2 regions of the Microtetraspora sp. AC03309 genome follow, and region 1 is predicted to be linked to the other one. Evidence: predicted binding sites of a transcription regulator. Region 1 holds the regulator's gene; the other holds the start of a gene.
What was found. The regulator HspR, encoded in region 1, represses chaperone genes until heat shock. The targets are predictions, from matches to a motif close to ANTTGAGTCNNNNNGACTCAANT.
Positions count from the first base shown of each region.

Region 2: the regulator HspR is predicted to act here: its motif matches at 11,554-11,576, upstream of lon (endopeptidase La).

Region 1 is NZ_JADDIL010000019.1:6,977-22,830, reverse strand. It holds gene IMZ11_RS13475 (hypothetical protein) at 1-226, shown strand, start outside; gene dnaK (molecular chaperone DnaK) at 381-2,252, shown strand; gene grpE (nucleotide exchange factor GrpE) at 2,249-2,920, shown strand; gene dnaJ (molecular chaperone DnaJ) at 3,002-4,186, shown strand; gene IMZ11_RS13455 (heat shock protein transcriptional repressor HspR) at 4,191-4,538, shown strand; gene clpB (ATP-dependent chaperone ClpB) at 4,686-7,277, shown strand; gene IMZ11_RS13445 (hypothetical protein) at 7,425-7,997, shown strand; gene IMZ11_RS13440 (hypothetical protein) at 8,156-8,692, opposite strand; gene IMZ11_RS13435 (hypothetical protein) at 8,865-9,149, shown strand; gene IMZ11_RS13430 (TetR family transcriptional regulator) at 9,142-9,792, opposite strand; gene IMZ11_RS13425 (CapA family protein) at 9,980-11,086, opposite strand; gene IMZ11_RS13420 (hypothetical protein) at 11,137-11,289, shown strand; gene IMZ11_RS13415 (DUF397 domain-containing protein) at 11,343-11,549, opposite strand; gene IMZ11_RS13410 (helix-turn-helix transcriptional regulator) at 11,599-12,516, opposite strand; gene IMZ11_RS13405 (hypothetical protein) at 12,741-12,956, shown strand; gene IMZ11_RS13400 (HD family hydrolase) at 13,154-13,726, shown strand; gene IMZ11_RS13395 (Rieske 2Fe-2S domain-containing protein) at 13,787-14,698, shown strand; gene IMZ11_RS13390 (hypothetical protein) at 14,728-14,970, opposite strand; gene IMZ11_RS13385 (IclR family transcriptional regulator) at 15,113-15,854, shown strand, end outside.
Region 2 is NZ_JADDIL010000028.1:23,516-39,369, forward strand. It holds gene cydC (thiol reductant ABC exporter subunit CydC) at 1-1,718, shown strand, start outside; gene IMZ11_RS18350 (S1C family serine protease) at 1,876-3,162, opposite strand; gene IMZ11_RS18355 (acyl-CoA synthetase) at 3,240-4,847, opposite strand; gene IMZ11_RS18360 (Fic family protein) at 4,893-6,035, opposite strand; gene IMZ11_RS18365 (MetQ/NlpA family ABC transporter substrate-binding protein) at 6,117-6,968, opposite strand; gene IMZ11_RS18370 (methionine ABC transporter permease) at 7,059-7,715, opposite strand; gene IMZ11_RS18375 (methionine ABC transporter ATP-binding protein) at 7,712-8,677, opposite strand; gene IMZ11_RS45320 (hypothetical protein) at 8,674-8,799, opposite strand; gene lon (endopeptidase La) at 9,114-11,537, opposite strand; gene IMZ11_RS18385 (hypothetical protein) at 11,716-12,042, shown strand; gene IMZ11_RS18390 (DUF6745 domain-containing protein) at 12,042-13,172, shown strand; gene IMZ11_RS18395 (STM4011 family radical SAM protein) at 13,194-14,141, opposite strand; gene IMZ11_RS18400 (STM4012 family radical SAM protein) at 14,138-15,454, opposite strand; gene IMZ11_RS18405 (STM4013/SEN3800 family hydrolase) at 15,456-15,854, opposite strand, start outside.

The DNA of each region.
Region 1 (15,854 bases):
GAACGGCAGGTACCTGAGGGTCACCTGGTGGTCCGGCGTCGAGCCGTGCTCGGTGCTCGACCGGGTGAGCGTGAAGGAGAGCAGGGGCAAGGTCACGGTCACCCTTTACGAGGGAAGCGCCGAGGGCGCCGGAATGTGCGTCATGCTCGCCGTCAAGAAGAGCACGATCGTGAAGCTCAGGGCTCCCCTCGGCGACCGCCGGGTGGTCGACGGCGCCAAGCGCTGACCGTACGGCCGCCGCCCTCGACGACAAGGAGAAACACGGAATCCACACGCGCGTCATGAGGTTGAGTCCACTAGGCTCAAGTCGTTTGACAAAGCCTGGGGTGCGACCCAATATTGAGTCGTACCGACTCAACTTTGACCACAAGGACGAACTCATGGCACGTGCGGTAGGTATCGACCTGGGGACGACCAACTCTGTCGTCTCGATCCTTGAGGGCGGTGAGCCCACGGTCATCGCCAACGCCCAGGGCTCGCGGACCACCCCGTCCGTGGTCGCCTTCGCGAAGAACGGCGAGGTGCTGGTCGGCGAGGTCGCCAAGCGGCAGGCCGTGACCAACGTCGACCGGACGATCCGCTCGGTCAAGCGAGAGATGGGCAGCACCTGGTCCGTCGAGATCGACGGCAAGAAGTTCACTCCCCAGCAGATCAGCGCCTTCGTCCTGCAGAAGCTCAAGCAGGACGCCGAGGCCTACCTCGGTGAGAAGATCACCGACGCGGTGATCACCGTCCCGGCCTACTTCAACGACGCCCAGCGGCAGGCGACCAAGGAGGCCGGCACCATCGCCGGTCTCAACGTGCTGCGCATCATCAACGAGCCGACCTCGGCCGCGCTGGCCTACGGCCTCGACAAGGAGAAGGACCAGACCATCCTGGTCTTCGACCTCGGCGGCGGCACCTTCGACGTGTCCCTGCTCGACGTCGGCCAGGAGGACGGCCACGGCTTCGTCGAGGTCCGCGCCACCAGCGGTGACAACCACCTCGGTGGTGACGACTGGGACCAGCGCGTCGTCGACGAGCTGGTGACCCGCTTCAAGAACGCGCACGGCGTCGACCTGGCCAAGGACAAGATGGCCCTCCAGCGCCTCCGCGAGGCGGCGGAGAAGGCCAAGATCGAGCTCTCCAGCCAGACCGAGACCTCCATCAACCTGCCCTACATCACCGCCTCCGCCGAGGGCCCGCTGCACCTTGAGGAGAAGCTGACCCGCGCCGAGTTCCAGCGGATCACCTCCGACCTGCTCGAGCGCTGCAAGGGCCCGTTCCACCAGGTCATCAAGGACGCCGGGATCAAGGTCTCCGACATCGCCCACGTGGTGCTCGTCGGCGGCTCGACCCGCATGCCGGCCGTGAGCGACCTGGTCAAGGAGCTGACCGGCGGCCAGGAGCCCAACAAGGGCGTCAACCCGGACGAGGTCGTCGCGATCGGCGCCGCGCTCCAGGCGGGCGTGCTCAAGGGCGAGGTCAAGGATGTCCTGCTCCTCGACGTGACCCCGCTGAGCCTGGGCATCGAGACCAAGGGCGGCATCTTCACCAAGATCATCGAGCGGAACACCACGATCCCGACCAAGCGGTCGGAGGTGTTCACCACCGCCGAGGACAACCAGCCGTCGGTGCAGATCCAGGTCTACCAGGGCGAGCGTGAGATCGCCGCCTACAACAAGAAGCTGGCCACCTTCGAGCTGACCGGCATCGCCCCGGCCCCGCGCAACATCCCGCAGATCGAGGTCACCTTCGACATCGACGCGAACGGCATCGTCAACGTCAGCGCCAAGGACCTCGGCACCGGAAAGGAGCAGTCGATGACGATCACCGGCGGCTCCGCGCTGGCCAAGGACGACATCGAGCGCATGATGCGCGAGGCCGACTCCTACGCCGAGGACGACAAGAAGCGCCGTGAGGAGGCCGAGATCCGCAACAACGCGGACGCCCTGGCCTACCAGACCGAGAAGTTCCTGCACGACAACGACGACAAGGTCCCGGCCGACGTCAAGACCGAGGTCAACGACTCGCTCGCCGAGCTGAAGAAGACCCTCGAGGGCACCGATTCGGCCGCGATCCGCGCCGCCGCCGAGAAGCTCGCGACCGTCAGCCAGAAGATGGGTTCGGCGATCTACGCCCAGTCGCAGGGCGCCGCGGCCGGTGCCGAGGGCGCCGCGCCGACCGGCGACGGCCAGGCGAAGTCCGAGGAGGACGTCGTCGAAGCCGAGATCGTGGACGACGAGCCGAAGCGGGAGGGCGGCAACAAGTGACCGCGCGCGAGAACGGTTCCGAGCAGGAGCCGGTGATCCGCGACAACCGCAAGATCGACCCGGAGACCGGGACGGCCCGCACCGGAAAGCCGGGCGCGGCCGCCTCGGACGGGGCGGCCCCGGCCGCCGCGGACGCCTCTGCGGACACCGTGGCCGACACGGCCGAGGCGCCCGCGGAGGCGGTGACCGGCACGGGTGCGGACCTGCTCGCGGAGCGCACCGCCGACCTGCAGCGGCTCCACGCCGAGTACGCCAACTACCGCAAGCGAGTGGACCGGGACCGGTCCGTCGTCAAGGACCAGGCGGTGTCCGGTGTCCTCACCGAGCTGCTGCCGGTGCTCGACGACATCGGCCGGGCCCGTGACCACGGCGAGCTCACCGGCGGATTCGCCAAGGTGAGCGAGTCGCTGGAGGCGATCCTCGGGAAGCTCGGCCTGGTGAAGTACGGCGCGAAGGGCGACCCGTTCGACCCGAACGTGCACGAGGCGCTCCTGCACAGCTACTCCGCCGACGTCTCCGAGCCGACCTGCGTCGAGATCCTGCAGCCGGGTTACCGGATGGGCGACCAGATCCTGCGCCCGGCCCGCGTGGCCGTCGCGGAGCCCGACGAGTCCGTGGCGGCCGAGCCGTCGGACTCCGCCGAGTCCGGCGAGTCCGACGAAAACTGAAACCCCGGGAGTCTCTCCTGATCCGGCAGGATCGGGAGAGACCACCCAGAGAACACCCCCTTGCGCGGAGGAAATCGACAGATGAGCACCAAGGACTACCTGGAGAAGGACTATTACGCCGTCCTTGGTGTGCCCAAGTCCGCCACCGCCGCTGAGATCAAGACGGCGTACCGGAAACTGGCCAGGCAGTACCACCCGGACGCCAACAAGGGCAACACCGAGACCGAGGAGAAGTTCAAGGAGGTCTCCGAGGCCTACGACGTGCTCTCCGACACCAAGCGCCGCAAGGAGTACGACGAGGCCCGCACCCTCTTCGGGTCGGGGCTCGGCGGCTACGCCGGGACGGGCGCGCCCCGCGGAGGCGGCTTCAACTTCGACTTCGGCGACCTGTTCTCCGGCAGCGGCACAAGCCATCAGGGCGGGGCGGGCGAACGCATAGGAGATCTGTTCGGCGGCCTGTTCAACCGTGGCGGGCGGACCACGACGACCGGTGCCACCCGGCCGCGCCGTGGCCAGGACATCGAGTCCGAGGTCTCGATGTCGTTCGGTGAGGCCGTCGACGGCACCACGGTCTCTCTTCGACTGACCAGCTCCTCCGCCTGCGCGGCGTGCAGCGGCACGGGCGCCAAGGCCGGCACCACGCCGCGGGTCTGCCCGACCTGCGAGGGCACCGGCGCCGCCAGCCGCAATCTGGGCAACTTCGCCTTCTCCGAGCCGTGCCGCGACTGCCGTGGCCGGGGACTCCTGGTGGACGATCCCTGCCCGGTGTGCGAGGGCAGCGGCCGGGGCAAGAGCACCCGCACGATCCAGGCCCGCATCCCGGCGGGAGTCGGCGACGGCCAGCGCATCCGGCTCAAGGCCAAGGGCGCGCCCGGCGAGAACGGCGGTCCCGCGGGTGACCTCTACGTCCAGGTCCACGTCAAGCCGCACCCGGTGTTCGGCCGCACGGGCGAGAACCTCACGGTCACCGTGCCTGTCACGTTCCCGGAGGCGGCACTCGGCGCCGAGATCAAGGTGCCCACTCTGAAGGGCATGCCGGTCACCCTGCGCATTCCCGAAGGCACGCCCAACGGGCGCACGTTCCGCGTGCGCGGCCGGGGCGCCCCCCGAAAGGACGGCACGAAGGGCGACCTGCTCGTCACCGTGCAGGTGACAGTGCCGCCGCACCTCGATGACAAGGCGCGGGCCGCTCTTGAGGAGTTCCGCGACGCCAGCGAGGGCACCGACCTGAGAGAAGAGCTGATCAAGCAGGCCAGAAGCGAGTGAGCCCATGGATGCCAACTTCTTCGATCTGTCCGACGACACACCGGTCTATGTCATCTCGGTGGCCGCCCAGCTCTCCGGCCTGCACCCGCAGACGCTCCGGCAGTACGACCGGCTCGGCCTGGTCAGCCCGGGGCGTACGGCCGGGCGCGGACGGCTCTACTCGACCAGGGACATCGTGCTGCTGCGCGAGGTGCAACGCCTCTCCCAGGAGGACGGCATCAACCTCGCGGGCATCAAGCGCATCCTCGAACTCGAAACGGAGAACCTGCGCCTGCGCGACGAGGTGGTACGACTCCGCGGCGAGCTGACCATGATCCGCGCGCTGATCAGATACGAACTTCCACCAGCCTGATCCGGGAATTCACGGGCCCGCGCATCGCGCGGTGGTGAACCCGCCAGGTGGTTCGGGGAGCGCAGCTCTTCCCAACCGCCCGGCGCGGACGCCAGCCGCCGCGTCGGTGCCGCGCGCCCGCTGAGCGAAGCGAGGCCACGAACCACCATGGACTACAAGCTGACGCAGAAGAGCCAGGAGGCCCTGTCCGGGGCGGTCCGGCGGGCGGCCGCGGAGGGCAACCCCGAGGTGGCTCCCGCTCACCTCCTCACCACCCTGCTCGCCCAGACGGGCGGCACCGCCGTCCCCCTCCTCGAAGCGGTGGGCGCCGACTGGAAGCAGCTCAGGACCAAGACCGAGGAGCTGCTCGCCGGGCTGCCCAAGGCGCACGGCGCGACGGTGAGCGCCCCGTCGAGCTCCCGGCAGCTCCTCACCGTTGTGAACACCGCCGCCCAGCGGGCCAAGCAACTGGAGGACGAGTACGTCTCGACCGAGCACCTGCTGGTGAGCCTCGCGACCGACGGCGGCCAGGCGGCCGAGCTGCTCAAGGCGCAGGGCGCCACGGCGAGCGCGCTGCTGGACGCGTTCGAGAAGGTCCGCGGGCACGCCCGGGTCACCAGCGAGACCCCCGAGGACACCTATCGCGCTCTGGACAAATACGGCGTCGACCTGACCGAGCGGGCCAGGTCCGGCAAGCTTGACCCCGTCATCGGCCGTGACACGGAGATCCGCCGGGTCATCCAGGTGCTCTCCCGCCGCACGAAGAACAACCCCGTGCTGATCGGCGAGCCCGGCGTCGGCAAGACCGCGGTGGTCGAGGGCCTGGCCCAGCGGATGATCGCGGGCGACGTTCCGGAGAGCCTCAGGAACAAGCGGCTCGTCGGGCTGGACCTCGGCGCGATGGTCGCGGGCGCCAAGTACCGCGGCGAGTTCGAGGAGCGCCTCAAGGCCGTGCTCAACGAGATCAAGGAGAGCAACGGCCAGATCGTCACCTTCATCGACGAGCTGCACACCATGGTCGGCGCGGGCGCGGCCGAGGGCGCGATGGACGCCGGCAACATGCTCAAGCCGATGCTGGCCCGCGGCGAGCTGCGCATGATCGGCGCGACCACCCTCGACGAATACCGCGAGCGCATCGAGAAGGACCCCGCGCTCGAGCGTCGCTTCCAGCAGGTCTACGTGGGCGAGCCGACCGTCGAGGACACCATCGCGATCCTGCGTGGGCTGAAGGGCCGCTACGAGGCCCACCACCAGGTGCAGATCTCCGACAGCGCGCTGGTGGCCGCCGCGACGCTCTCCGACCGCTACATCACCGCCAGGTTCCTGCCGGACAAGGCCATCGACCTGGTCGACGAGTCCATGTCCCGGCTCCGCATGGAGATCGACTCTCGGCCGGTGGAGATCGACGAGCTGCAGCGCATCGTGGACCGGCTCAAGATGGAGGAGCTCGCCCTCGTCAAGGAGACCGACGAGGGCAGCCGCCAGCGGTTGGAGAAGCTCCGCGAGGAGCTGGCGAACCGCCAGGAGGACCTCAACGGCCTCGTGGGCCGCTGGGAGCGCGAGAAGGCCGGGCTCAACAAGGTCGGCGAGCTGAAGAAGCAGCTCGACGAGGCGCGCGGCGCCGCCGAGCGGGCCCAGCGCGACGGCAAGTTCGAAGAGGCGTCCCGGCTGATGTACGGCGACGTCCCCCGGTTGGAGAAGGAGCTCGCGGAGGCGACCAGGGCCGCGGAGGCCGAAGAGGCCGAGTCGGAGCCGATGGTGAAGGAGGAGGTCGGCCCCGACGACATCGCCGACGTCATCTCCTCCTGGACCGGCATCCCCGCCGGCCGGCTTCTCGAGGGCGAGACCACCAAGCTGCTGCGCATGGAGGAGGAGCTGGGTCGGCGCCTGATCGGCCAGCGCGCTGCCGTGCAGGCCGTCTCCGACGCCGTACGGCGGGCCAGGGCGGGCATCGCCGACCCGGACCGCCCAACGGGGTCCTTCCTCTTCCTCGGCCCGACCGGCGTCGGCAAGACCGAGCTGGCCAAGGCACTGGCGGAGTTCCTCTTCGACGACGAGCGGGCGATGACCCGCATCGACATGAGCGAGTACGGCGAGAAGCACAGCGTGGCTCGGCTGGTCGGCGCGCCTCCGGGATACGTCGGCTACGAGGAGGGCGGCCAGCTCACCGAGGCCGTGCGCCGTCGGCCGTACACCGTGGTGCTGCTCGACGAGGTCGAGAAGGCCCACCCGGAGGTCTTCGACGTGCTGCTCCAGGTGCTGGACGACGGACGGCTCACCGACGGCCAGGGCCGTACGGTCGACTTCAGGAACACGATCCTGATCCTGACGTCCAACATCGGCTCGCAGTTCCTGGTCGATCCCAAGATCGAGAACGGCGCCAAGCGGGACGCCGTCATGACGGCCGTCAGGAACGCCTTCAAGCCGGAGTTCCTCAACCGGCTCGACGACGTCATCGTGTTCGACGCGCTCGGCACCGAGGAGCTCTCGCAGATCGTCGACCTCCAGGTGTCGCGGCTCGGGGCGCGGCTCGCCGACCGGCGGCTCACACTGACCGTAACGCCCGGTGCGCGCGAGTGGCTGGCACTGACCGGTTACGACCCCGTGTACGGCGCCCGCCCGCTCCGACGGTTGATCCAGTCGGCGATCGGCGACACGCTCGCGAAGGCGCTGCTGTCCGGAGAGATCCACGACGGCGACGACGTGGCCGTGGACCTGGACGAGGCCGGGGACACCCTTACCGTGCGAACCTCTCGGTAAGGACTTCCCCACCATTACGGCAAGCGCGCCCCTCGGGATTCCCTCACCGATACGTTCTGTGTTCGTAAGAACACCGTAAGAAAACCGGGGGGATCGATGTCAGGGACATCAGGAAGCATTCGAGGGCGACATGCCGCGCTGGCCGCCATGACCGCCGGGGTGAGCTGGTTCGCCAGCGGCCAGGCCGTCGCGGCGGCGGGACCGTGCGCGGGTACGACGACCATCGCGGCCTGCGACGCCACGGGCGCGAACGGCCCGGTCAGGGCCGCTCGCGCCATCGCGATCGACCGGGTGGCCGACGCGGCGGGCCTGCCCGGTCTCTCCTCCGCGACCGGCGTGCTGAGCATCGCCGACGACGGGGGCGCGGCCGCGGGCCAGGGCTATTCCGGGCTACCAGGCACCCCGTCGCTGGCCGACGCTTCGTCTGGAGTGTCCGGTCTGTCGCGCACCCTCACCGTTCCTGTGCGGATTCCGGAGCTGCCGGACGTCCCGGCGCTGCCCGCCGTTCCGGCCCAGCCCGAGGCTCCCGCGCGACAGCCGGTCGCGCCACGGGTCCCGGACGCGCAGGCGGCACCGGCCAAGCAGGCGAAGGTGGAGCGCATCACACCTCGCAAGAAGGTACGGGTCGTGCCGAAGGCTCCGGAGACGCGCCGCGGCAAGAAGGCCGGGTCGGTGGCGGAGATCACCAGGAAGCTGATCGGCACCACGGTCCTGCCGTAGCGGGACCGTACGCGCCTGCCCCCGGGAGTTGACGAGGGCGGGGACGACGAAACGAGAAGGGGCCGCGGTCGCGGCCCCTTCGTCATGTCCGGGCCCGGCCCGCATGCCGGGGCGAAGACCGGCCGCCCGGTGGCAGGGGCGAAGACCGGCCGCCCGGGTCAGCGTGTGATGTCAAGCGAGGCGTCCAGATCGTCCTCCGGCAACCCGAGATCGACCCTGATCCGATATCGGGTGCGGAGCAGTGCCTCCCGCATCGTGGTGCCCTGCGCGCAGGCCGCCGCCCCTTCCGTGGCCCATTCGTGGGCGCCGTCCAGGTCCCCGTACGCGACGAGCGTCTCGGCGACGGTGAGCGCGGTGGCGGGGTTCCAGACGCCGCCCCGGATCGCCGCGATGACCTCTCTCGCCTCGTCGGGCCGGTCGAGCTCGAAGAGCGTGTCGGCGATACCCGAACGCGGATCGACGAGCACGTCGCCCCCGTCGCGCGCGGCCTCGTGGAAACGGTCCAGAGCGGCCGCGGGCTGGCCCGCCTGCCGCCACTCCTCGGCCGCCATGACGAGGATCGCCGCCCGCGAGACCTCTCCGGACTCGTAGAGCCGGGCCAGGGAATCGAGCTGGCGCGCCAGAGCACCGTGGTCATCGAGCAACAGTGCTTGTTCGAGCAGTCGATCCAGCTGCTCATGTGTCACATGTGCCACAGGTGGAGGCTATCGAGGCCGGCCGTGCTTTGCCCGGACAACTGACAGCATTCCCCATAACACGATTTGCGCGCGATCAACTACTAAGCGTGTTTCGAGGCGGATAACCGGGCATATTGCTCTCGCGCACAGAGATCAGAGGGCGGTGATGCGGGTGTTCAGGCAGGTGACCGTGACCCTCTCTTCGGTGATCGCGCTCTCCGCCGTGATTCCCGGACTCGCCGGCTTCGCCACCGCCAGATCCGAGGCCCTGGAGCGGGCCAACGCGGAGCTGACGCGGCTCCAGACGGAGGTGTACTCCGGCAGCGCCTCCATTCGGCCGGTCTCCGCGTCCTGCCTGATCGCCCGGCCGCTGAAGAAGCGCGCGACGTCCGTACAGGTGAAGTACCGCTTGATGCCGCTCTCGGACCAGGTGGCCGATGAGCGCGAGGAGCTCCGCCGGCACGAGGTCAACTAGGGCGCAGTTGCCGGGAGAGATATCCGCGGACGAGCTGCTTGGCCTCGGCCACGATGTCGGGAGCGCCGTGGGGGTCGTGCCGGAAGGCCAGCTTCAGCACCGCGTCGCCCGCCTCGACCGCGACCAGGACGATGCGGTCCAGCTCCTCGCTGTCGGCCAGGCCGAATTCCTGGAGCAGCAGCGCCCGGAGCCGCCCGGCGATCACGGTGTTGTTCTCGGACACCGAGTCGAGAAGGTTGAGGTCGACGATGTCGCCGAAGTGTAGCGATCGGAACCCTGGAACGGTCCGATGCATCTCGACGTACTCCTCGATGATGGCGTCGACGGCGTCCCACCAGCCGGCGTAGTCCTCGGTCATGAACCGGCGACCCACGCGGGTGACGAAGAGCTCGACGTGGCGCCGGGTCAGCGCCTGGCTGATGGCGCGCTTGTCCGGGAAGAACTGGTAGACGGAGCCGATCGCGACACCGGCGCGCTCGGCGATGCGGGTCGTGGTGAGCGCCTCGTAGCCGATCTCGTCCAGCAGCTCGGCGCACGCGTCGAGCATCCGTTCGACCCGGCGGGCGCTGCGGCGCTGGGTCGGCTGGCGGCGGAGCGGATCCGGCGAGGGCTCGTCGACGTCCTCATCAAGCTGGGTGGACATCCCTCCATATTGCCCGTTCGGCGCCCTCCGGTCAGTCCCTCCCGGGCAGTCCGCCGATTTGCCCGGGTCCCACCGGTCCCGGCTCGCCGGATGCGAACCCCCGTACGGGTCGCCGTACTGGTCACCGTACTGGTCGCCGTACGGGTCAACCGCACGGATCAGCGCTCCCCGCTCACGGCTCCCGGGATCACTGCGCGGCGGACGGCTTGGCGGACAGGCCGGTGCACTGGCGCAACGACGCGTACTCCGACAGGGCCTGCGTCCCGGCCGGCCCGGTCAGCGGAATGGGCACGCCGCCGTTGATGCGGGCGGGGGTCCATCGGTCCTTGAGCACCTTCCGGCCGTTGATCGTGAGCGTGAGCACGCCCGTCTTGCCGGTCTCCGGGCCCCAGTTGTAGAAGACGAAGTTGCCCAGGCCGTAGTGCACGTAGCTCCGGCCCGAGTAACCGCCGCCGAGCAGGATGTGCGCGTGGCTGCCCACGATCACGTCAGCCCCCGCCTGGGACAGCTTGGCGGCGAGGTCACGCTGGACGTCGGTGGGGCACTTGACCAGTTCGGCACCCCAGTGCAGGAACACGATCACCGTGTCGGAGTTCTTGCGCGCCTGCCGTACCGCCTGGAGGAGGCGCGGCTCGTTCTTGGCGGAGGCGAGGCCGGCCTTGTCGTCCGTGGCCGTCCAGGACTGGATGAACTCGGAGTCGAGCACCTGCGTCGCGCCGATGACCGCCACTCGGTTGCCCTTGACGGTGGTCCGGAACGGCCGGTACGCCTCGGCGGCGTTCTTCCCGACGCCGATGACGGGGAACTTGCTGCGCTTGATCGCGGCGAGCGAGTCCTGAAGGCCGCTCTCCATGTAGTCCATGCCGTGGTTGTTCGCCATGGTCACCGCGTCCACCCCGGCGGCCTTGAGCGCGGTGAAGGCGGTGGCGGGCGCGCGGAAGGTGAACTGCTTGCCCGGAGCCGGCGTACCACCGGTGGTGATCGCGGTCTCCAGGTTGAGAAGCGTGAGGTCGGACCGGCGCAGCACGTTCGCGATCGGGCCGAGTGCGGTGCGCGGGTTGTTGTTCAGCCGGGTCCGCAACACCCCCTCGAAGTGCACGTCACCGGCGAAGGAGATCGTGTACGGCTCCGGGCTCGGTTCCGGCTCGGCCGTCGCCGAAGGAACGGCCGCGGAGGCGGCTTTCCCCGAGCTTTCCGGGATCGGCTCACCTTCGGCGGCCGTGCAGGCGGCGGCGAGGAGGGCAAGAGTGACCAGAGCTGCGAAACGAGACTTCACGGCATCCGAGCATGCCATCTCTTTGCCGAATCCGGGGAACGCTCATCCGTCGCCCCACCAAACTGGCAATGCTCATTAAGTCGAACGGTTCAAGTTTTGTGGTGGGCGACGTCGTCGGCCACACCTCGGCCCCCGAGGTCACCTCCGACCCGAAGGAGCGGGTCGTGGACCACTGGACCGACATCGACAAGAACCTCTCCCAGGGCTTGCACATCGCCTGACCCGACACGCGTGCGGCCCCCGGCGTCCGACGCCGGGGGCCGCACGCGTGAGCTCAGAGGTCGAACTCACCGTCCTTGACGCCGCCGATGAAGGCGTCCCACTCGCCGGGCGTGAAGACGAGGACAGGACCATCCTGGTCCTTACTGTCACGGACCCCGACGTGCCCCTCGGGGAGCGTCGCCACTTCGACGCAGTTTCCGTTGCCGGCACTGCGGAGGCTCTTTCGCCATGCCGCACCGGAGAGATCGATCGAGTACATTTATGGTCTTTCTCCTCAGGAGACGTCCTGAGGCGATGTAGGGAAGCGCTTACTTCCAGCGTTCGATTGTTTTGCGGATCTGATCTCGACTGGCGTCGACATCGAGGGCCTCGGCCTGCAGGCGGTCGAAGGCGATCTCGTAGCCGTACACGGTCTCCTCCTCTTCCACGAAGCGTGCACCGAAAAGGGACTCCAGGTACACCACGTCGTGGAACTCGGGAAACTTCAGATGAAGAAAAGACCCGGTGTTGACCGGATGGTCGGCATCTAGCGGCAGCACTTGAATCCGGATGTTGGGCAACTCCGACAGGCTCAGCAGGCGATCCAGTTGCGCCCGCATGACCGTGGCGTCCCCGAAACCGCGCAGGAGCACGGACTCGTCCAGAACCACCATCAGGTTCAGTGGCTGGTCGTCCCGGAGGATGATCTGCTGCCGGGCCATCCTCGCCTCGAGCCGGCTGCGTACGCCCCCCTGGGCGAAACGCGTGATCGGTTGAGCCGCCTTGACGATCTCGAGAGCGTACTCCTCGGTCTGCAGGAGGCCGGGCACTACCTGGGGTTCCCAGTTGCGCGCGTAGGTGGCCTCCACCTCCAGTGCCAGGAGCGTGGTGTACTCGTGGGGCAGGGAGCTCTGGTAGTCCTCCCACCAGCCCTTTTTCGCGGCGTCCCGATGCAGGTCGAGCAGCTCTTGGCGCTGACCGGAATCAACCTCGTACGCCTCCAGGAGCGCCTCGACGTCCGCCTTCCGCGGCGAGGTCTTGGCGGTCTCGATGCGGCTCACCTTGGCCGCCGACCAGCCGAGCTGAGCGGCGACCTGATCTCCGGTGAGCGCGGCTCGCTCCCGGAGGCGGCGAAGCTCCTGTCCGAGCCTGCGCCGACGGACGGTAGGACTCCCGCGGTCAGACAACCCGGTCGACCTCCTCACGCGCGACGTGGAGGCATACGGGGCGGACGCCCCTGAAGGCATCGTAATGCAATTTGCACCGATACATGCGGCGCATACCCGGAAGATTGTTGCAACTTTCCTTACGTTGAGTATTGCAAGGAAATCGCTCCGGCGTCACGATCGAAACAACAGGGGTACTCAGGGGAGTGATCGAAACACAGAAGAGCCGGGCCGGAAGGCTGCCACCGCCCGACCCGGCGGACAAGCGAGAGCTCCTCATCGAAGCGGCGAAAGGGGAGTCTCCTATGCATTTCCACGGTACCAATCGGCTCTTACGAATCAAGGCCCAGCTCGGCGTACTCGCGGGCCAGGCCGACCGGGACCTATGCGTCGACCAGGATTGGTGGGCTCACCGGCTCGGCTGGACGGTCACCCGCACCGGGTTCGGCGCCCGCCACTACCGCGACCCCCGGTTCGACCTCGTACTCGAACTCGAGGCGGCGGGACCGCCGGTGAAGTGAACGCGCGATGAGCGCAGCCCCGAAGCCCGCGCTTCGGGGCTTTTCCCGTCTTCACGACATCCGGTACGGCGACGCCGCGACCACGCGCCATGAACAAGCGCTTGAGTACCGAGCATTCGTTGATCACGGAGATTAGGCTTGTCAGGGTGACCATCACAACCCAAGAGGATCGCCTGCACGCCCAGATCGGCTTCGCCATGGAGATCGACAAGCTGAAGCGCGTCATCCGCCGCAACACCCTGATCGACGGGTCGCGGCGGGAGAACGGCGCCGAGCACTCCTGGCACGCCGGCATGCTGGCGATGACCATGGGTGAGCACGCTCCTCCCGGGACCGACCTGGAGCGGGTGGTCGCCATGCTGCTCGTCCACGACATCGTGGAGATCGACACAGGAGACTGCTTCCGGCACGACGTCCCCCGCGACACACGGCCTGACTTCCAGCAGGGCACCCCCGGGCCGGACACGCTCGCCGCCGCCGCGCGGATCTTCGCTCTGCTCCCCCACGACCAGGGTGTACGGCTGCGCGCACTGTGGGACGAGTTCGAGGAGCGGCGCACACCGGAGGCGAGGTTCGCCAAGGCGCTCGACCGGCTGGCCCCCGTCCTGGCCAACCACAACAACGAGGGCGGGACCTGGGCCCTCTACAAGGTCACGGCCCGCCACCTGGCGGACAGCGTCCGGATCATCCGCGAGGGCTCCACCACGCTGGGCGCCTACGCCGCCGAGCTCGTCGAGTCCTCCGTCGCCCGAGGTCACCTGGCTCCGTGACGCCCACCGCGGTGTTCACCCGTCCAGGCCGGGGGTAAGTGCTGGATGTAGGGGGGCGAAATGGACAAGACGACCAGGTCGCGGCGTGCGATCCGGCTGACGCGCAAGGTCCCGTCGGGCAACCTTCTCGACGGACTCGAGCAGGTCACGACCTTCGACCGGCCGATCCGCAGCATCGCGAAAACCGTACGCCGCAAGATCGGGCCGGGGCCGGTGCGCGACACGCTGCACGGCGTCCCCATCGGGCATCCCCTTCACCCCTCGCTGGCGACGATCGGCATCGGCTGCTGGGTGGCGGCAGCCGTACTGGACTGGACCCGTGCGGACGGGCGGGCGGCCCGGGTGCTGCTGGCCACGGGAATCGGCACCGCCCTCCCGACGGCCGCCGCCGGGCTGACCGACTGGTCGACGCTCCATCGTGAGCAGCAGCGCGTCGGCTTCGTCCACGCGCTGACCAACGCGACCGCGACCGGCCTCTACACGGCGTCGCTGCTCCTGCGGATGGCCGGGAAGGAGCGGGCGGGCCGGTTCTTCTCCTTCGCCGGGCTCGGCGCGGTGCTCGGCGGCGCCTACCTTGGCGGCCACCTGGCCTACCGGCAGGCCGCCGGCGCCAATCACGCCGAGTCGCTCAGCCACCTGGTGCCGCTCGGCTGGCACGACCTGTGCGCGCTCAAGGACCTGCCCAACGGGCGGCCCGTCACCCGGCGGCTGGGGTACATCGACCTGTTCGTCCTCCGCCTGGGCGACGGCGTGACCGTGCTGGCCGACCGTTGCTCGCACCTGGCCGGGCCGCTGCACCAGGGCCGGCTCGTCATGGAGCACGGCGAACCGTGCGTCATCTGCCCCTGGCACGGCAGCGTCTTCCGCATCTCGGACGGCACGGTCGCGCATGGCCCGGCGACCTCGCGGCAGCCTGCCTTCCAGACCCGCCTCCGCCGGGACGGCACCGTGCAGGTCCGCCCGGCCCCGTGACCGTCCGCGGACTCGCGCCTGACGGCCGGTCAGTCGCCGGAGCGGCGGTCGTCGGCCGGATGCTCGACCAGCGCGAGGATCCGGCTGGACATGAATCGCGCGGTGCGGATCGGGGTGCCGGTCCGCGTCACCTCGCTGACCTCGACGATGCCACGGCCCGTGGTGATCTCGACCCGCCTGCCCGCCTTGGTCGCGACCACTTCGTATGTGCGGGGGGTGCCGCCCGCATCGATGACGATCTCCACCCGGTCGCCCTTCACAAAGGTGTACATACCCGGCGAACAGCCATCGATCACCTATGCGAGCGCCCCGACCGACCCGGACCGAACAGTTGACCGTCGACAGAGATTATTCTGGATGACAGGATGCTGTCTCGCAGAACGCAACGAACCGCGCACGACCGGGATGACTGACATGGGTGATGACGCCAGGCCCGTTCACGAGGACTCCTCCGACGGGAAGGTGGCTCCGGCCATCCAGACGGTGCAGCGTGCCGCGCTGATCCTCAGCGCCTTCACGGTCAGCCGTCCCCAGCTCAGCCTCAACGAGATCACCACGAGTCTGGGCACGAGCAAGGCGACCGCGCACCGGTACACGAAGGCGCTGCGCGAGAGCAACCTGCTGCGCTACGACGACCGCGAGGCGCTGTACTCCCTGGGCCCGCAGATCCTGACGTTGTCCGCCGCCGCGCGGGCCGGGATGCCGGTGATCGGCATCGCCGGGCCGTACATGCAGCGGCTGGTCCGCGAGATCGACGAGACCGTCGTGCTGAGCGTCTGGGACGGCGACACCGCCGTCGTCGTCCGGGTGGACGACAACACCGACCGCATCATCCGGGTCAGCGTACGGACCGGGTCCCGGCTGTCCCGCACCGAATCCGCCCAGGGCCGGGTCTTCTGCGCCTTCCTTCCGGAGGAGGAGGTTCCGGGGCTCGCGCAGGATGTGCAGGCGTCCGCCGAGCTGCGCCGGGAGCTGGAGAAGATCCGGCGGAACAACATCTCGGCCAACACCCCGTCCGTCAACGGTGTGCGCAGCATCGCGGCGCCGCTGTTCCGCGGCGACACGCTCGTCGCCGCGATGGCGATCGTGGGAACGACCGCCTCCGTGCCCGAGGGCACCCGCTCACCGCTCGCCGAGGCGCTCAAACGGGCCGCCG
Region 2 (15,854 bases), on a different contig from region 1:
GAGCCGGGCTCCGCAGGACGATCCTCGCCCCGGGGATGGCCCGCAGGCTGGTCGTCGCCGCCCTCGCGGGTTCCGCCGCCGACCTCGCCGGGGTCGCGCTGATCGCGTCGGCGGCGTGGCTGATCACGCGGGCCGCCGAGCAGCCGCCGCTGGCCGCGTTGTCGGTCGCGATCGTCGGAGTGCGCGCGTTCGCGACCGGCAAGGGCGTGTTGCGGTACGCGGAGCGGCTCACCGGGCACGACGTGGCACTGCGGGCGCAGGCGAGCACACGCGAGCGGCTGTACGAGTCGCTCATCCCCGCAGGACCGCTCCGGCAGCGGGGCGCCGACCTGCTCAGCCGGATGGTGGACGACACCGAGGCGGTCCAGGATCTGCTGGTCCGCTGCCTGCTTCCCGCCGTCGCCGCCCTGCTCACCGGGGTCGCGGCCATCGTCATCGGGGCGTTCCTGCTGCCCGTGGGCGCGCTGGTGCTCGCCCTCGGACTACTACTCGCCGGTGTGCTGCTCCCGGCCGGTACGGCCGCCGCCGCCCGCCGCTGGTCGGCCAGGATCGCTCCCGCGCGGGCCGAGCTGGCCGCCCGGGTGGCCGACCTGGTCCACGGCGCGGCGGATCTCGCCGCGTACGACGCGAAGGGGCAGGCACTTTCGGACGGGATGGCGGCGGAGGGCCGCCTCTCCGCGCTGGAGCGGGGCCAGGCGAGGATCAACGCCGCGGCCCTCGGGCTCGGGGTCCTCATCCAGGGATCGACCGTGGCCGCGGTGGTGCTGATCGCGCAGGCCGCCGGGCTCGGCCAGGTGGCGACCGCCGTGCTCGCGCTGACCGCGCTGGTCTCCTTCGAACCGGTGCTGCCGCTCGCCGCGGCCGGGGAACGCTTCGCGGGGGTCGGCGCCGCGCTGCGCAGGCTGGGGGAGATCCAGGCGACCCCGGTCGTGGTGGCGGAGCCGGCCAGCCCCGCGCCCCCGCCCGAGGCCCCGGTGACCGTCGAGGTGGAGGACCTGGTCGTCCGGCACGGCGACCGCGAGCCGGCGCTCGACGGGGTCAGCCTGACCCTCACGCCGGGCATGCGGGTGGCCATCGTCGGGCCGAGCGGCGCGGGGAAGAGCACGCTGCTGTCCGCGCTGATGCGGACCGTGGACATCGAGTCGGGCCATATCACGATCAATGGGGTCGACATCCGCTCCTACGCCTCGGACGACGTCCGGGCGGCGATGACCGGGCTGACCCAGGACCCGTACGTGTTCCAGGCGTCGTTCCGCGACAACCTGCGGCTGGCCGGTCCGGAGGCGTCGGACGGCGAGCTCGCCCAGGCCGTACGGCGGGCCCGGCTGGACACGTGGGCGGACCGGACGGGGTGGGACACGGTGCTCGGCGAGGACGGCCGCACGGTGTCGGGCGGCCAGCTCCAGCGCCTGGCGCTCGCACGGGCCCTGCTCTTCGATCCGGCCGTGCTGCTGCTCGACGAGCCGGCGGAGGCACTGGACGAGGAGACGGCCGACGCGCTGACCGCCGACCTGCTCGACGCGACGCGGGGCCGGACGACCCTGCTCGTCACCCACCGCCTACGCGGCCTGGAGCAGGTGGACGAGATCGTGGTCCTGGAGGACGGCCGGGTGGCGCAGCGCGGCACGCACGCGGAGCTGGTCTCGGCGCCCGGGTACTACCGGGACCTGTGGGAGTCGGAGACCCTGACCGCGTCGTCTCGGGCCTCGTCCCGCTGACCTGCCCCCGCCTCCGGCGCTCGCCTCCTCTGGCCCTCGCCTGAGGCATCACCCGTCCGGACACCTGTCCGGACACCTGTCCGGACACCAGTACGGGCGCCCCGTGCGGAGGCGCCCTGTACGGATGCCGTCCCCGGGCGGGGACGGCGGAGGGGTGTCAGCTCGTGCTGCTGTTCTCGGTCAGGGCGATGGTGGCCGTCGAGGGCCGGCCGTTGCGGGTGTAGGTCACCGCGATCTTGTCGCCGGGCTGGTGCCTGCGGATGATGCCCACCAGGGTCTCCGCGTCGCCGACGACCGTGTCGTCGATCTTGGTGATGAGGTCCGCCTCCTTGAGGCCGGCCTTGTCCGCGGGGCTGCCCTTGGTGATCGAGGCGACGACCGCTCCGGGCGTGTCGCCCGTCGCGTCCGCGACGCTCACACCGAGGAAGGCGTGCGTCGCCTTGCCGGTCTTGATGAGCTGCTCGGAGACCATCTTGGCGGTGTTGATCGGGATGGCGAAGCCCACGCCGATGTTGCCGGAGCCGGAGCCCGAGGTGAGGATGGCGGTGTTGATGCCGATCACCTGGCCCGCCGCGTTGACCAGCGCGCCGCCGGAGTTGCCGGGGTTGATCGCCGCGTCGGTCTGGATCATGCCGCCGATGGTCACCTGCTGGGTCGGCTGCTGCTGCTCCTGCCCCCAGGGGAAGGGTTGCTGCTGCTGCTGGTCCTGACCGCTTTCGGTGAGCGTGCGGTCCAGCGCGCTCACGATGCCGGACGTCACCGAGCCCTCCAGGCCCAGCGGGCTGCCGATCGCGAGCACGGAGTCGCCGACCTGGAGCTTGTCGCTGTCTCCGAGGCTGGCCGGGGTGAGACCCGAGACATCCTGGGCCTGGAGAACCGCGAGGTCGGTCGCCGGGTCGGTGCCCTTGACCGTGGCCGACGCGGTCGTGCCGTCGCTGAACTTCACGGTGACCGTCGCGTCCTGCCCGGCCCCGGCGACGACGTGGTTGTTGGTGAGGATCAGCCCGTCGGCCGAGAGGATGACCCCCGACCCCTCACCGCCGCCGGTCCGCGTCTTGACCTTGACCGACACCACCGACGGCTGGATGGCCTTGGCCACCGCCACGATGGTGTTCCCCGAACTGTTGGACACGGGGAGCACCGGCGAGGAGATGACCGTCCCGCCGTTGTCGAAGCTGTTCGCGACGAAGGCCCCCGCGACCCCGCCGCCCAATGCCACCGCGGCGAGGGCGAGCCCGGCCACCGCCTTCTGCCCACCGCTCCACGCCCGCTTCACGGGCTGCTGGAACGAGGACGCGGCGAACGCCGCCGTGTCACCCTGCTGCGGCGGGGGGGACTGGCCGTAGGCCCCGTACTGCCCGTGCTGGGGCGGGGTGCTGCCGAACTGGCTCCATCCGTGGCCCGTCGTGTTCTCGTTCTCGGGCGTCCGCTCTTCGGAGCTCATCGTCTTCCCCCTCGTGGCCGCTGCGTCTTCCGGCTCTCCCGCCGGTACACGTCCACGATGCCAAACGCCCTGTAAGGTCACGCTAAGCGATCAGCCACGTTCCCGGACTTCCAGTACTCGTCCCGCAGCAACCGCTTGTAGAGCTTGCCCGTGGGGTGGCGGGGAAGCTCGTCCCTGAAGTCGACGGATTTCGGGCACTTGTAGTGCGCGAGCCGCGATCGGCAGTACTCGATCAGTTCGGCCTCCAGCGCCGGTCCCGCGTCCGCGGGGTCGGCCGCCTCGACGACGGCCTTGACCGCCTCTCCCATCAGCGGATCCGGCACGCCGAAGACCGCCACGTCGGCGACCTTCGGGTGCAGCGCGAGGACGTTCTCCGCCTCCTGCGGATAGATGTTCACCCCGCCGGAGATGATCATGTACGACCCGCGGTCGGTGAGGTAGAGGAAGCCCTCCTCGTCCAGGTAGCCGATGTCGCCCAGCGTGGTCCAGCCCCTGCCCTGCGGATCCTGCACCGAGCGCGTCTTGCCGGGGTCGCCGTGGTACTCGAACCGCGGGCCGTCGGAGAAGTAGATCGTGCCGTGCCTGCCCGCGGGCAGTTCGTTCCCGTCCTCGTCGCAGACGTGCGCGACCCCCAGCAGCGGCCGCCCGACCGTCCCCTTGTGCGTGAGCCAGTCCTCGGAGCCGGCGTAGAGGAAGCAGTTGCCCTCGGTGCCCGCGTAGTACTCGTGGACGATCGGTCCCCACCACTCGATCATCTGCTCCTTGACCGGGATCGGGCACGGAGCGGCGGCGTGGATCGCGCAGGTCAGCGAGGAGATGTCGTAGCGCCCGCGCACCTCGGGCGGCAGGCGCAGCATCTTGATGAACATGGTCGGCACCCACTGCGCGTGCGTGACGCCGTACTCCTCGATGAGCCGCAGGGCCTGCTCGGGATCGAACCGCTCCATCACGACCACGGTCGCCCCGAGCCGCAGGAAGGACATGCAGTACCGCAGCGGAGCGGCGTGATAGAGCGGCGCGGGCGAGAGGTACACGCTGTCAGGGCCGGGAGCGAACAGGAACTGGATCAGCTGGAGCAGCGGACCGGGAGCGTCGAGCGGCGCCTTGGTCAGGACGGGCTTGACCCCCTTGGGCCGCCCGGTCGTTCCGGAGGAGTACAGCATGTCCGAGCCCTGGCACTCGTCCTCGATCGGGGTGGGGGGTCGGCTCGCGACGGCCTCCTCGTACGAGGTGAATCCGGGGGCCACGCCGTCCATCATGAGCCGGATCTCGACCTTGGGCGTGGCCTTCGTGACGGAGGTCGCCACCTCCGCCAGCCGCGCCGACGAGATGAAGACCCTGGCGTCGCAGTTGTCCACGATGTAGGCGACTTCGTCGCTGCCCAGCCGGGAACTGATCGCGGTGTAGTACAGGCCGGACCGGTGCGCGGCCCAGGCCACCACCAGGAACAGCGGATGGTTCTCCAGCATGAAGGCGATCTGGTCGCCCGGCCGCAGTCCCGCCGCGCGGAAGAGATGCGCGAGGCGGTTGGACTGCTCGTCCAGCTCTCGATAGGTGACCACGCGGGTGGTGGCCGGTCCGGACTCGGCGGTTCCGGCGGGTTGTGAGCTCGTACCGGCTTCGGGGCTCACGACGATCACTGCGGGCTTGTCGGGGGTAAGGGCGGCGACGGCTCCCGGGTGCATAGAACCGAACATTAATCTGCACGATCGAGCCTGGGAAGTGTCCGCTCACTTCATCGCGAAACCCACATAAGGATCGCGCAGGGGCGTGGCCCGGCCGGCGAAATCCTCCCTGATCGCCAGCATCTTCGGCCCCGGCGCGTAGAACCGCCCCTTGGTCTCGCCGTACGGCCGCAGCCAGTCGCGGGACACGAGATCGCGAAGGTCGCGTGCCGCCTGACCCTGGCTGAGGGACTCGTCGGACTGGTACATGCTCCTGCGCAGCCGCCGGGAGACGAAGACCTGGTAAAGGGCCGAGACGCAGCGGGGGTGCAGGTTCTCCGCGTCGGCCCGCTCCTCAAGGAGCATCCAGACCTCCCCGGCCTCCGCCAGCCGCCGCCGGACGCGTTGCGCCTGCATATGGTGGCAGCGCAGGACGAACCGCACCCATGACCGCATGTCCGGGTGGGGCGCCCACCGCCCCCGCTGCACCTCGCGCAAGGCGCCGTAGTATTCCAGGGTGTTCTCCCCGATGCCGAGCCACTCCTCGATCGAGGAGAATTCCGGCGTGGTGATCTGGTCGCGGGCGAGCACGAGGGTCTGCAGCGCCCGGGACATGCGCCCGTTGCCGTCCCGCCACGGGTGGATCGCCACAAGGTTGAAATGCGCCATGGCACCGCGCACGTAGCTCGGCGCGTCGAGGTCGCCGGAGTTCAGCCAGTCCACCAGTTCGTCGAGCAGGGAGGGCACCGCCTCGTGGTCGGGCCCCTCGTAGACGACCTCTCCGGTGGCGGAGTTGCGCACGTAGATCCCGCCGGGCCGGACGGTTCCGGGCGTCTCGTCCAGATGATGACCGATCATCATGAAGTTGAGCGCGTTGAGCAGGCCGGCGTCGAACCGGAACGCCGGCGCCTTGGACAGCAGGTTGATATAGGTCAGGGCCTGCTGGTATCCGGCGATCTCCCGCGCCACGCCTGCGGACGCTTCCAGCGGCTCCTCGCCGACCATGATGGACTCGATGTCCTCGATGCTCGCCCGGTAGCCCTCGATCGAGTTGGACCCCTGGATGGCGCGAGCCTGGAGCTGCCGCCGGAGCTGGCCGTCCCAGCGGTGGGTCTCGGCCAGGAGGTATCTCAGGTCGCGCCGCATCTCCTCGACCTCGCCGAGCACCTTCTCGTCGACCGGGTCGAGGACCGGTGTTCCGTACAGCATGGAGCCCATGACACCATGGGCGAATCATTCGGTCAATCGACCGAATGATTCGCCCATTTATGTCCGGGATATCCGCCGGGATCAGAAGGCGGGGATGACCGCGCCCTTGTACTTCTGCTCGATGAACTGCTTCACCTCGGGGCTGGTCAGCAGCTTCGACAGCGTGACGATCCGCGGGTCGCTCTCGTGGCCCTCGGCCACCACCAGGCCGTTCGCGTACGGGTTGCCCTCGGCCTTCTCCAGGACCAGCGCGTCGCTCTCGGGGTTCAGGCTCGCCTCCATGGCGTAGTTGCCGTTGATGACCGCGGCGTCGACGTCCTCAAGCGACCGGGGCAGCTGGGCGGCCTCGAGCGGCTGGAACTTGATCGCCTTGGGGTTGCCGGTGACGTCACGCTCGGTCGCGGCGGTGCCGACGCCGTCCTTCAGCGTGATCACGCCGTTGTCGGCCAGCAGCTTGAGCGCCCGGCCGAGGTTGGTCGCGTCGTTCGGCACCGCGACGGTCGCGCCCTGCCCGAGCGACGCCACGTCCTTGACCTTCTTGGAGTAGAGGCCGAGCGGCTCCAGGTGCACGGAGGTGACGTAGCTCAGCTTGGTGCCCTTGGACGCGTTGAAGTCGTCGAGGTACGGCTTGTGCTGGAAGTAGTTGGCCCCGAGCTGGCCGTCCTGGAGCTGGAGGTTCGGCTGCACGTAGTCGCTGAACTCCACGATCTCCAGCTTCAGCCCGGCGGCGGAGGCCAGGTTGTCCGCGACGTACTTCACGATCTCCGCGTGCGGCATCGGGCTCACGCCGATCTTGAGCGGCTCGCTCGCGGCGGCCGTGCCCGAGGCCGACGCCGTGTCGGCCGGGGACGAGGACGAGGACGAGGACGAGCCGCAGGCCGCCAGGCCGAGCGACAGCCCGACGGCGAGCAGGAGCCCGAACATCTTGCGCATGGTGTGACCACTCCTTGTGTGACGAAATCTGGGTGACGAAAGGGGACCGCCCCGTCGAGCCGGGCGGCGGGACGGGGAAAAGGCGTGAAGTCAGCGGTGGGTGAGCCGGCGGCTGACGGCGTCGCCGAGGCTCTGGACCGCCTGCACGAGGACGATCAGCACCACGACCGTGACGATCATGAGAGCGGTCTCGAACCGCTGGTATCCGTAACGGACCGCGAGGTCGCCCAGGCCGCCGCCACCGATCACACCCGCCATCGCCGAGTACGAGATCAGCGTGACGACGGTGACCGTGAGCGCGGCGATCAGGCCCGGCAGCGCCTCGGGCAACAGGACCTTGCCCACGATCGTGACCCGGCTCGCGCCCATGGCCTGCGCGGCCTGGACGACGTCCCTGCCGACCTCGCGCAGGGCGGTCTCCACCAGCCGCGCGAAGAACGGCACGGCGCCGATCGTGAGCGGGACCGCCGCCGCGCCGGTGCCGATGGTGGTGCCGGTGATCAGCCGGGTCACCGGGATGACGGCGATCATCAGCACGATGAACGGCAGCGACCGGCCGACGTTGACCACCAGGCCGAGGATCCGGCGGGCGACCGGAGCGGGGAACAGCCCGCCCCTGTCGGTGCCGACCAGCGCGACGCCGAGGGGCAGCCCGAGCAGGACGGTGAACAGCGTGGACCAGACGACCATCCGCGCGGTCTGCCCCGTGGCCTCCCACAGCAGGGGGCTCATGTCCGACCAGGTCATCGGGAAGCCACCTCCACGAGCAGACCGCGGTCGCGCAGGTAGCCGAGCGCCGCGCCGGACTCCTCACCGGTCAGCCGTACGCGGAGCCGTCCGGCCGATACGCCCGCGACGTCCTCCAGCGCGCCGCCGAGGATGTTCACGTCCACGTCGAACTTCCGTACGACCTGGGAGACGACCGGTTCGTCGGCGCGGCCGGTGTAGGTGCCGGTGAAGGTGATCGTCACGCTGCCCGGCTCCGCGGGCGGCAGCGGGAACAGCTCCTGGGTGAGCCGGGACCCCGGTCTGGCCAGGAGCTCGGGGATCGGCCCCGCCTCCTCGATCCGGCCGTCGCTCATGATGGCCGCGGAGTCGCAGACCGCCTTGATCACGTCCATCTCGTGCGTGATCAGCAGGATCGTCAGCCCGAGCTCGCGGTTGAGCCGCTTGAGCAGGGCCAGGATCGACTGCGTGGTCCCCGGGTCCAGCGCCGAGGTGGCCTCGTCCGACAGCAGCACCGACGGCTCGCCCGCGAGCGCGCGGGCGATGCCGACGCGCTGCTTCTGGCCGCCGGAGAGTTGCGCCGGGTACGCCTTCGCCTTTCCGGCCAGACCCACCAGTTCTAGCAGCTCTTCGACCTGCTTGGTCCGCCGGTCACGGGGCATGCCCATGATCTCCAGCGGGAAGGCCACGTTCCCGGCGACGGTGCGCGAGGACAGCAGGGCGAAGTGCTGGTGGATCATGCCGATGCCCTGCCGCGCCCGGCGCAGCTCCCCCTCGCCCAGGGCGGTCAGGTCCCGCCCGTCGACGGTGACGGCCCCCGCCGTCGGGCGTTCGAGCAGGTTGACGCAGCGCAGCAGGGTGCTCTTCCCGGCGCCGCTCTGCCCGAGCACACCGAAGATCTCACCCTTGCGGACGTGGAGGTCCACGCCGTCGAGGGCCACGACGGAGCCGTAGACCTTGCGCAGACCGGACACTTTGATCACGAGACTTCCCCAGGAACGATGACGACGCCGGCGACGGTGGACGCGCACGACCGGCGGGTCCCCGGAGGGAACGGCAGGTGGCTGAAACGGCGCAGGACGAGGAAGTTCGTGGGGGAATTCATGAACAGGCCTTCGGAGCGAGAAACGATCAAGGAATTGGGGCTCAGGCCGGGCGACAGCCGCACATCATGACGCCCCGCTCCCGCAGGGCCATGGCTCCGTCGCACATCACGTTCACGGTCATCACCAACAGAGGACCAGGGCGGCGAATTCCGATAATTCCCGACAATCAATGTGGCTTATCTCACATCCACACCCTCCCTCCTGTGAGCCGGCCCCGCCTTCTCGCCTCGCTCCCTCGCCTCCCGCCCGCACACGCGTACGGCTCGCGCCCCCAGGAGCGGGGCGCGAGCCGTACGAGATGGATCGCGGCCGATCAGGCGGCGGCGTTCCGGGCCACTGTCTGGGCCACTGTCTGGGTCGCTGTCTGGGTCGCTGTCTGGGTCGCCGTCTGGGTCGCCGTGGCGGGCGTGAGCGCGAGGTCGAGCACCTCGCGGACGTCGCCGACCGCGTGGACGGTGAGGTCCGCCAGCACGTCCGCGGGCACGTCGTCCAGGTCGGGCTCGTTGCGCGCCGGGATCAGGACCGTCGTGATCCCGGCCCGATGGGCGGCGAGCAGCTTCTGCTTCACCCCGCCGATCGGCAACACCCGGCCGGTGAGCGACACCTCACCGGTCATCGCGACGTCGTTCCTGACCGGGCGGCCGGACAGGAGCGAGGCCAGCGCGGTCGTCATCGTGACGCCCGCGGAGGGCCCGTCCTTGGGCACGGCGCCCGCCGGGACGTGGATGTGCACGGACCGGTCCTTGAGCGACCCGACCGGCAGTTCCAGCTCCACCCCGCGCGAGCGCAGGTAGGACAGCGCGATCTGGGCCGACTCCTTCATCACGTCGCCGAGCTGGCCGGTCAGCGTCACGCCGGTCGAGCCGGTCTCGGGGTCGGCGAGCGACGCCTCGACGTACAGGACGTCGCCGCCCGCGCCGGTGACCGCGAGGCCGGTCGCCACGCCGGGCACCGCCGTACGCTGCCGGGACTCGGGGAGGGACGACTCGGGGACGTGCCGCGGCCTGCCGAGGTAGGGCACGAGGCCGTCGCCGGACACCGCGACCGGGAGCTCGACCTCGCCGAGCGCCACCGTGGCCGTGACCTTGCGCAGGATGCGGGCGATCGACCGTTCGAGCGACCGGACGCCCGCCTCCCGCGTGTACTCGCCCGCGAGCCCGCGCAGCGCGTCGTCGTCGATCGCCACGTCGTCCGGCGTCAGCCCGGCCTTCTCCAGCTGGCGGGGCAGCAGGTGGTCCCGGGCGATCGCCACCTTCTCGTCCTCGGTGTAGCCGTCGAGCGTGACGATCTCCATGCGGTCCAGCAGCGGGCCGGGGACCTGCTCCAGGACGTTGGCCGTCGCGAGGAAGAGCACGTCGCTGAGATCCAGCTCGACTTCGAGGTAGTGGTCGCGGAACGTGTGGTTCTGCGCCGGGTCGAGCACCTCGAGCAGCGCCGCGGTCGGGTCGCCGCGGTAGTCGGAGCCCACCTTGTCGATCTCGTCGAGCAACACGACCGGGTTCATCGACCCGGCCTCGCGGATCGCGCGGACGATCCTGCCGGGCAGCGCCCCGACGTAGGTGCGCCGGTGGCCGCGGATCTCCGCCTCGTCCCGGACGCCGCCGAGCGCGACCCGGACGAACTTCCTGCCCATGGCCCGCGCGACCGACTCACCGAGCGAGGTCTTGCCCACTCCGGGCGGTCCGGCCAGCGCGAGCACCGCGCCGCTGCGGCGGCCGCCGACCACGCCGAGGCCCTGGTCGGCGCGGCGCTTGCGCACCGCGAGGTACTCGACGATGCGGTCCTTCACGTCGTCGAGCCCGGTGTGGTCGGCGTCGAGCACCGCCCTGGCGCCCGCGATGTCGTACGCGTCCGTGGTGTGGGTGCTCCACGGGATGTCCAGGACGGTGTCCAGCCAGGTGCGGATCCAGCCGGTCTCCGGCGACTGGTCGGAGGTGCGTTCGAGCTTGGCGACCTCCTTCAGCGCGGCCTCGCGGACCTTCTCCGGCAGATCGGCCGCCTCGATCCTGGCCCGGTAGTCCTCCTCCTCGTCCGCGGGGTCGCCGTTCAGCTCGGCCAGTTCCTTGCGTACGGCGGCGAGTTGCTGGCGCAGCAGGAACTCGCGCTGCTGCTTCTCCATGCCCTCCTGGACGTCCTTGCGTATGGTCTCCGCGACGTCCATCTCGGCGAGGTGGTCGCGCGCCCAGCCGACGAGCCTCTCCAGCCGCTCGACCGGGTCCGGGCTCTCCAGGAGGAGCAGCTTCTGCGGCGTGGTCAGCCACGGGGCGTATCCCGAGCTGTCGGCGAGCACGGAGGGGTCCTCGATCTGGTTGACCGCGTCGACGACCTGCCAGGCGCCGCGCTTCTGCAGGATCGTGGTGGTGAGCGCCTTGTACTCCTTGGCGAGCTCGTCGGCCCGGGGACCGGCGACGACCGGCTCCAGCACCGTGGCCTCGACCCAGAGCGCCGCGCCGGGGCCGGTGGTCCCGGTGCCCACGCGCATCCGGCTCACGCCGCGCACGACGGCGGCGGGCTCGCCGCCGGGCAACCGGCCGACCTGTTCGACCACGGCGGTGACGCCGACCGCGCCGTACCGGCCGTCGACGCGCGGCACCAGCAGCACCTTGCCCTCGCCGCTCCCTGCCCGTGCCGCGTCGATGGCCGCGCGGACCTCGGTGTCCGACAGGTCGAGCGGGACCACCATGCCGGGCAGGACGACCTCGTCGTCGAGGGGAAGGACGGGAAGGATCTCTGTCATCTGGTCGCTCCCAAAAGGTTGAGTTGTGCCGACTCAACTAACGAGAGCCTTCCCGTGTTCCCTTGCTTGCGCGAGTTCGCTGTGAGCGATCGTAATTGTGTAATCGGAGCGGACGGGCAGTGTGCGGAATGTCAGCCGTGTCCCCTATCTTCGCGATCAGCAACCGAAAGGAGCCGTCGTGTACCGGCAGGGAGACATCCTGATCGTTCCTGTGGCCGAGGAGGCCGTGCCCGCGGAGGCGCGGACGCTGCCACCGCAGCCGCGAGACTCGCGTGGCCGCCTCGTCCTCGCCCTGGGAGAGGCGACAGGCCATGCCCATGCGATCCCCGGTCCCGGCACCCTGCTGCTCGATCCGAGCCCGCGCAACCCCGGCTTCCTGCACCTGCCCTCGGGCGGGCGGCTCGTGCACGAGGAGCACGACGCGATCTCCCTCCCGAAGGGGTGGTACCGCGTGATCAGGCAGCGCGAGTACGTCCCCGGAGCGTTCCGCGTGGTGGCCGACTGATGACGACCGACCTCACCACGGCCGGGGTGACCGTCACCTGGCGCGAGGCCGCGCTCGCCACCGGCCCCGCCGACCGTGCCGCCGCCGAAGACGGCGTACGGCGCGCCTACCGCGACGCCGGGCTGGCCGAGCCCGAGCACATCCTCTGGTTCGACTCCCCGGCGGCCGGAGCCGTCGCGGCCGCCGCGCTGTCCGGCGGCCCGGAAGCGCGCGCGGCACTCGCCGCCGCCGGGCTCGGCCGGGCCGCCGACCAGGTCCTGGCCCAGGTCGGTACGGCTCCCGCGGGCCGGAGCGTCCGTGACTCCGTACGCACCGGGCCGTGGGAACGCGCGCGCCGCGCCGTCCACGAGGCGCTCGGCCCGGCCGGCTGGTCGGGCGCCTGGGCGTCGAGCGGCGGCGAGCTGTGGCCCCCGGTGAACCGGCTGGTCCTCGAGATCCGGCGGGCGATCGCCGAGACGGACGAGCTGCTGCGCCGGGTGACACTCGACGCCGTCCTCGGCCAGCACGACGCCGCGTGGCTCTGCGTCTTCGCGCCCGACGCCGGAGTGGTCCGCGAGATCCTGTCCGGAGTCGCCGAGACGGAGCGGTCCGCGCTCGGCGCTCTCTGCCAGGTCGCGCGGGCGGCCGGATGGTGGTGGCCGTTCGAACGCGTCGCGCTGCTGTGCGAGCGGCCCGTGGAGCTGCACCTCGACGACCTCGGACGCCTCCACCGGGCCGACGGCCCCGCGATGCTCTTCGCCGACGGCTTCGCGCTGCAGGCGTGGCACGGGATGCCCGTCCCCGCCGATTTCGGCGCGACCATGGCCACGCTGGACGCCGGGCGCATCCGCTCCGAGAGCAACGCCGAGCTGCGCCGGGTCATGCTGGAGCACTTCGGCTATGACCGCTACCTCGCCGACTCCGGCGCGTCCCCGATCCACGCCGACGAGACGGGCGTGCTGTGGCGGATCGCCCTGCCCGACGACGAGGACGTCATCATGGTCGAGGTGGTCAACTCCACCCCCGAGCCGGACGGCACCCGCCGCACCTACTTCCTGCGCGTGCCCCCATGGGTCGTACGGGCGCGGCAGGGCGTGGCCTGGACCTTCGGTGTCACGGAGGAGGAGTACCGCCCCGAGCGCGAGACCTGACCACCGCCTCGCGACGCGCGTTCAGGCCCGGAGGGGCCGGTCGGCCGGGATCCGTTCGAGGATCCCGCCGGCGAACACGTCGTACAGGCCGAGCGGCTCCAGGTGGACGTACCCGATGTGGCAGTCGCAGGTGGCCGCGGGACACGGCCGGGGCCGCAGCGCCCGGTCGAACGACCCGTCGTAGAGGTTGCCGATCACCTCGGGGACGAAGTGGCACCGCCGGACCGTGCCGTCGCCGCTCACCGAGACCACGGTCTCACCGGTACGGCAGGCCAGCCCGGCGCTCGCGTGCGCGAATCGGCTGTAGCCGAACAGCGGGTCGATCGCGGCCCACTCCGCCGCCTCGTCGTCGGTGTACGCGCGCCCCTCCTCGGCGTTCACCCACAGGTAGGTGCTCGCGGGCAGGTCGGCCCGCAGTCTGCGGGCGGTGTCGAGGTGGTCGGGGTGGCCGACGATGCCCACGCTGTGCCGTACGCCGTGTCCGGCCAGGTCGCGGCACTTGGCGAGGAACCGGTCGTAGGCCACCTGGCTCGGGTGACAGGTCACCCACAGCGCCAGCCGGGTGAGATCGGCCTCGTCGAGCCAGCCGGTGCGGCAGCTCAGGTTCGTCTGGATGACCACCCTCCGCACGTGGGAGAGGTGGCTGAGCTCGACCATGGCCTTCCTGTACCAGGAGCGGACCAGGCCCTCGCCCCATGGCGTGAAGAGCACGGAGACCGGATGACCGCGCCCGGCCACCCAAGCCGTGAAGCGCTCCAGCGCCGCCCGGTCGGCACGCAGCCGCTCCGGGCTGTCCCGCCGCTTGGCGAAGGGGCAGTACGCGCAGTCGTAGTCGCAACTCGCCAGCGGGCCCCGGTACAGGATCGACAGATGCCCATCCTGGTCACGACCCCCTGCGGGCCAGGTCTCGGACCGGCAGCGGGGACCGGGGTCCGAGGGCACGCGCGGGAGCCGGATCCTGTCGTTCATCGTTCCTCGTAACCGTCCATCAGCGCCACGACCCGGCCCGAGAACAGCGCGGGCCCGATGGCGTCGGAGTGGGCCAGCCCCTCGGCGGTGAGCCGCAGCCGGACGGCGTCCGCCTCCAGCCATCCCCGCTCGGCGAAGCGTGCGAGCTCCCCGCCGAAGTCCACGAGCACGTCGGCGTCGAACCGCTTCAGGTAGTCGGAACGGGAGAGCCCCTCCGCCTGGAGCAGCGACTGGACCAGATGCCGGCGCCGCCGCTCCTCGTCGTCCAGATGGAATCCGACGTTCGCCACCTCGAACTCCTCGCGCGGCAGCCGGACGTACTCGTCGATGATCGCCCGGACGTGACGGGCGCCCACGGCGTACTCGTAGGAGTAGTGCAGGTCACGGGTGTATGAGCGGGCACCGCAGCCGAGGCCCACCATGCCGTCGGTCTGGCAGCTGTATTCCGTGGTGCCGCCGTGGCCGGGCAGGCGGAACATACGCATCGAGACCTGCTCGTATCCGGCCGCCAGCAGGTGGTCGCGACCGGCGCGGTACAGCTCCAGCCGCTGGTCGTCCCAGGCCCGGCCCTGCCTGCCGAGCCCGGTCAGCGGCCGGACGTACAGGGGGTAGAGGTACAGCTCCTCCGGCCGCCAGGCGAGCGCGGCGTCGAGGGAGTACCGCCAGGAGTCCGGGGTCTGACCGTCGATCCCGTAGATCAGGTCGATGTTCAGCGCCTCGAACCCCTGTGCGCGGATCGCGGCCAGGGCCGACTCCACCTCGGCGCGCCGCTGCGGTCGTACGGCGGCGCGGGCCTCGGCGTCGACGAAGCTCTGCACGCCGATCGACACGCGGGTGGCGCCCCGTTCGGCCAGGACGGCCAGCCGGTCGGGAGTGGCGGTCGCCGGCGAGGTCTCCACCGCCAGCGGGACGGCCCGCAGGTCAGCCCCCATGATGCGTTCGGTCAGGTCGAACAGCCGGGTCAGCTCCGCCGCGCTGAGATAGGTCGGCGTGCCGCCGCCGATCGCGGCCGTGGCGAACCGGGGCTTCTCCCCGAGCGCGTCGCGTACGGCTTCCGCCTGCCGTTCGAGGGCGGCCAGGTAGGCCGAGGTCAGCTCCTCGGGCGCGCCGGTCCGGGTGAACAGGTTGCAGAACCCGCACCGCATCTCGCAGAAGGGGATGTGCAGGTAGAGGAAGAGGGCGTCCGTCCGCTCCCCCGCCCACACGTCACGGAGCCGGGGGCGTGGGTCGAGCTCCCGGTAGGCCGTCTTGTGCGGGTAGGCGTACACATAGCCCTGGTACGGACGGCCGGTGCCGTCCTCGGTCTGGTTCACATCACTCTCCGGTCGGCGCGGGCGGCGTGGCCCGGTCAAGAACGAACTCCGCGTAGGGGACGGTCCACACCACCTCGTGCCCGATCCGATGGCCGGTGTGGCCGTCCTCGCCGTAGGCGGTGCCGTGGTCGGAGCAGACGATCGCGAAACACGGTCGGCGCGCCGTCATCAGGGCGAACAGCCGCCCGACGTGCCGGTCCACGTACTCCAGGGCGGCGGCGTGGCTCTCCCGGGTGTCACCGTGCTCGCGGGTCGCCCCGGCCAGGTGGAACCAGTTCGGCTGGTGCAGCGCCGACACGTTGAGCAGCAGGAACACCGGCCTCCCGGCATCGCGCAGCGCCCTCTCCGCGCAGTCGATCTGCCGCTCGAAGGAGCGCTCCGAGGTCACGCCGAACTCGGG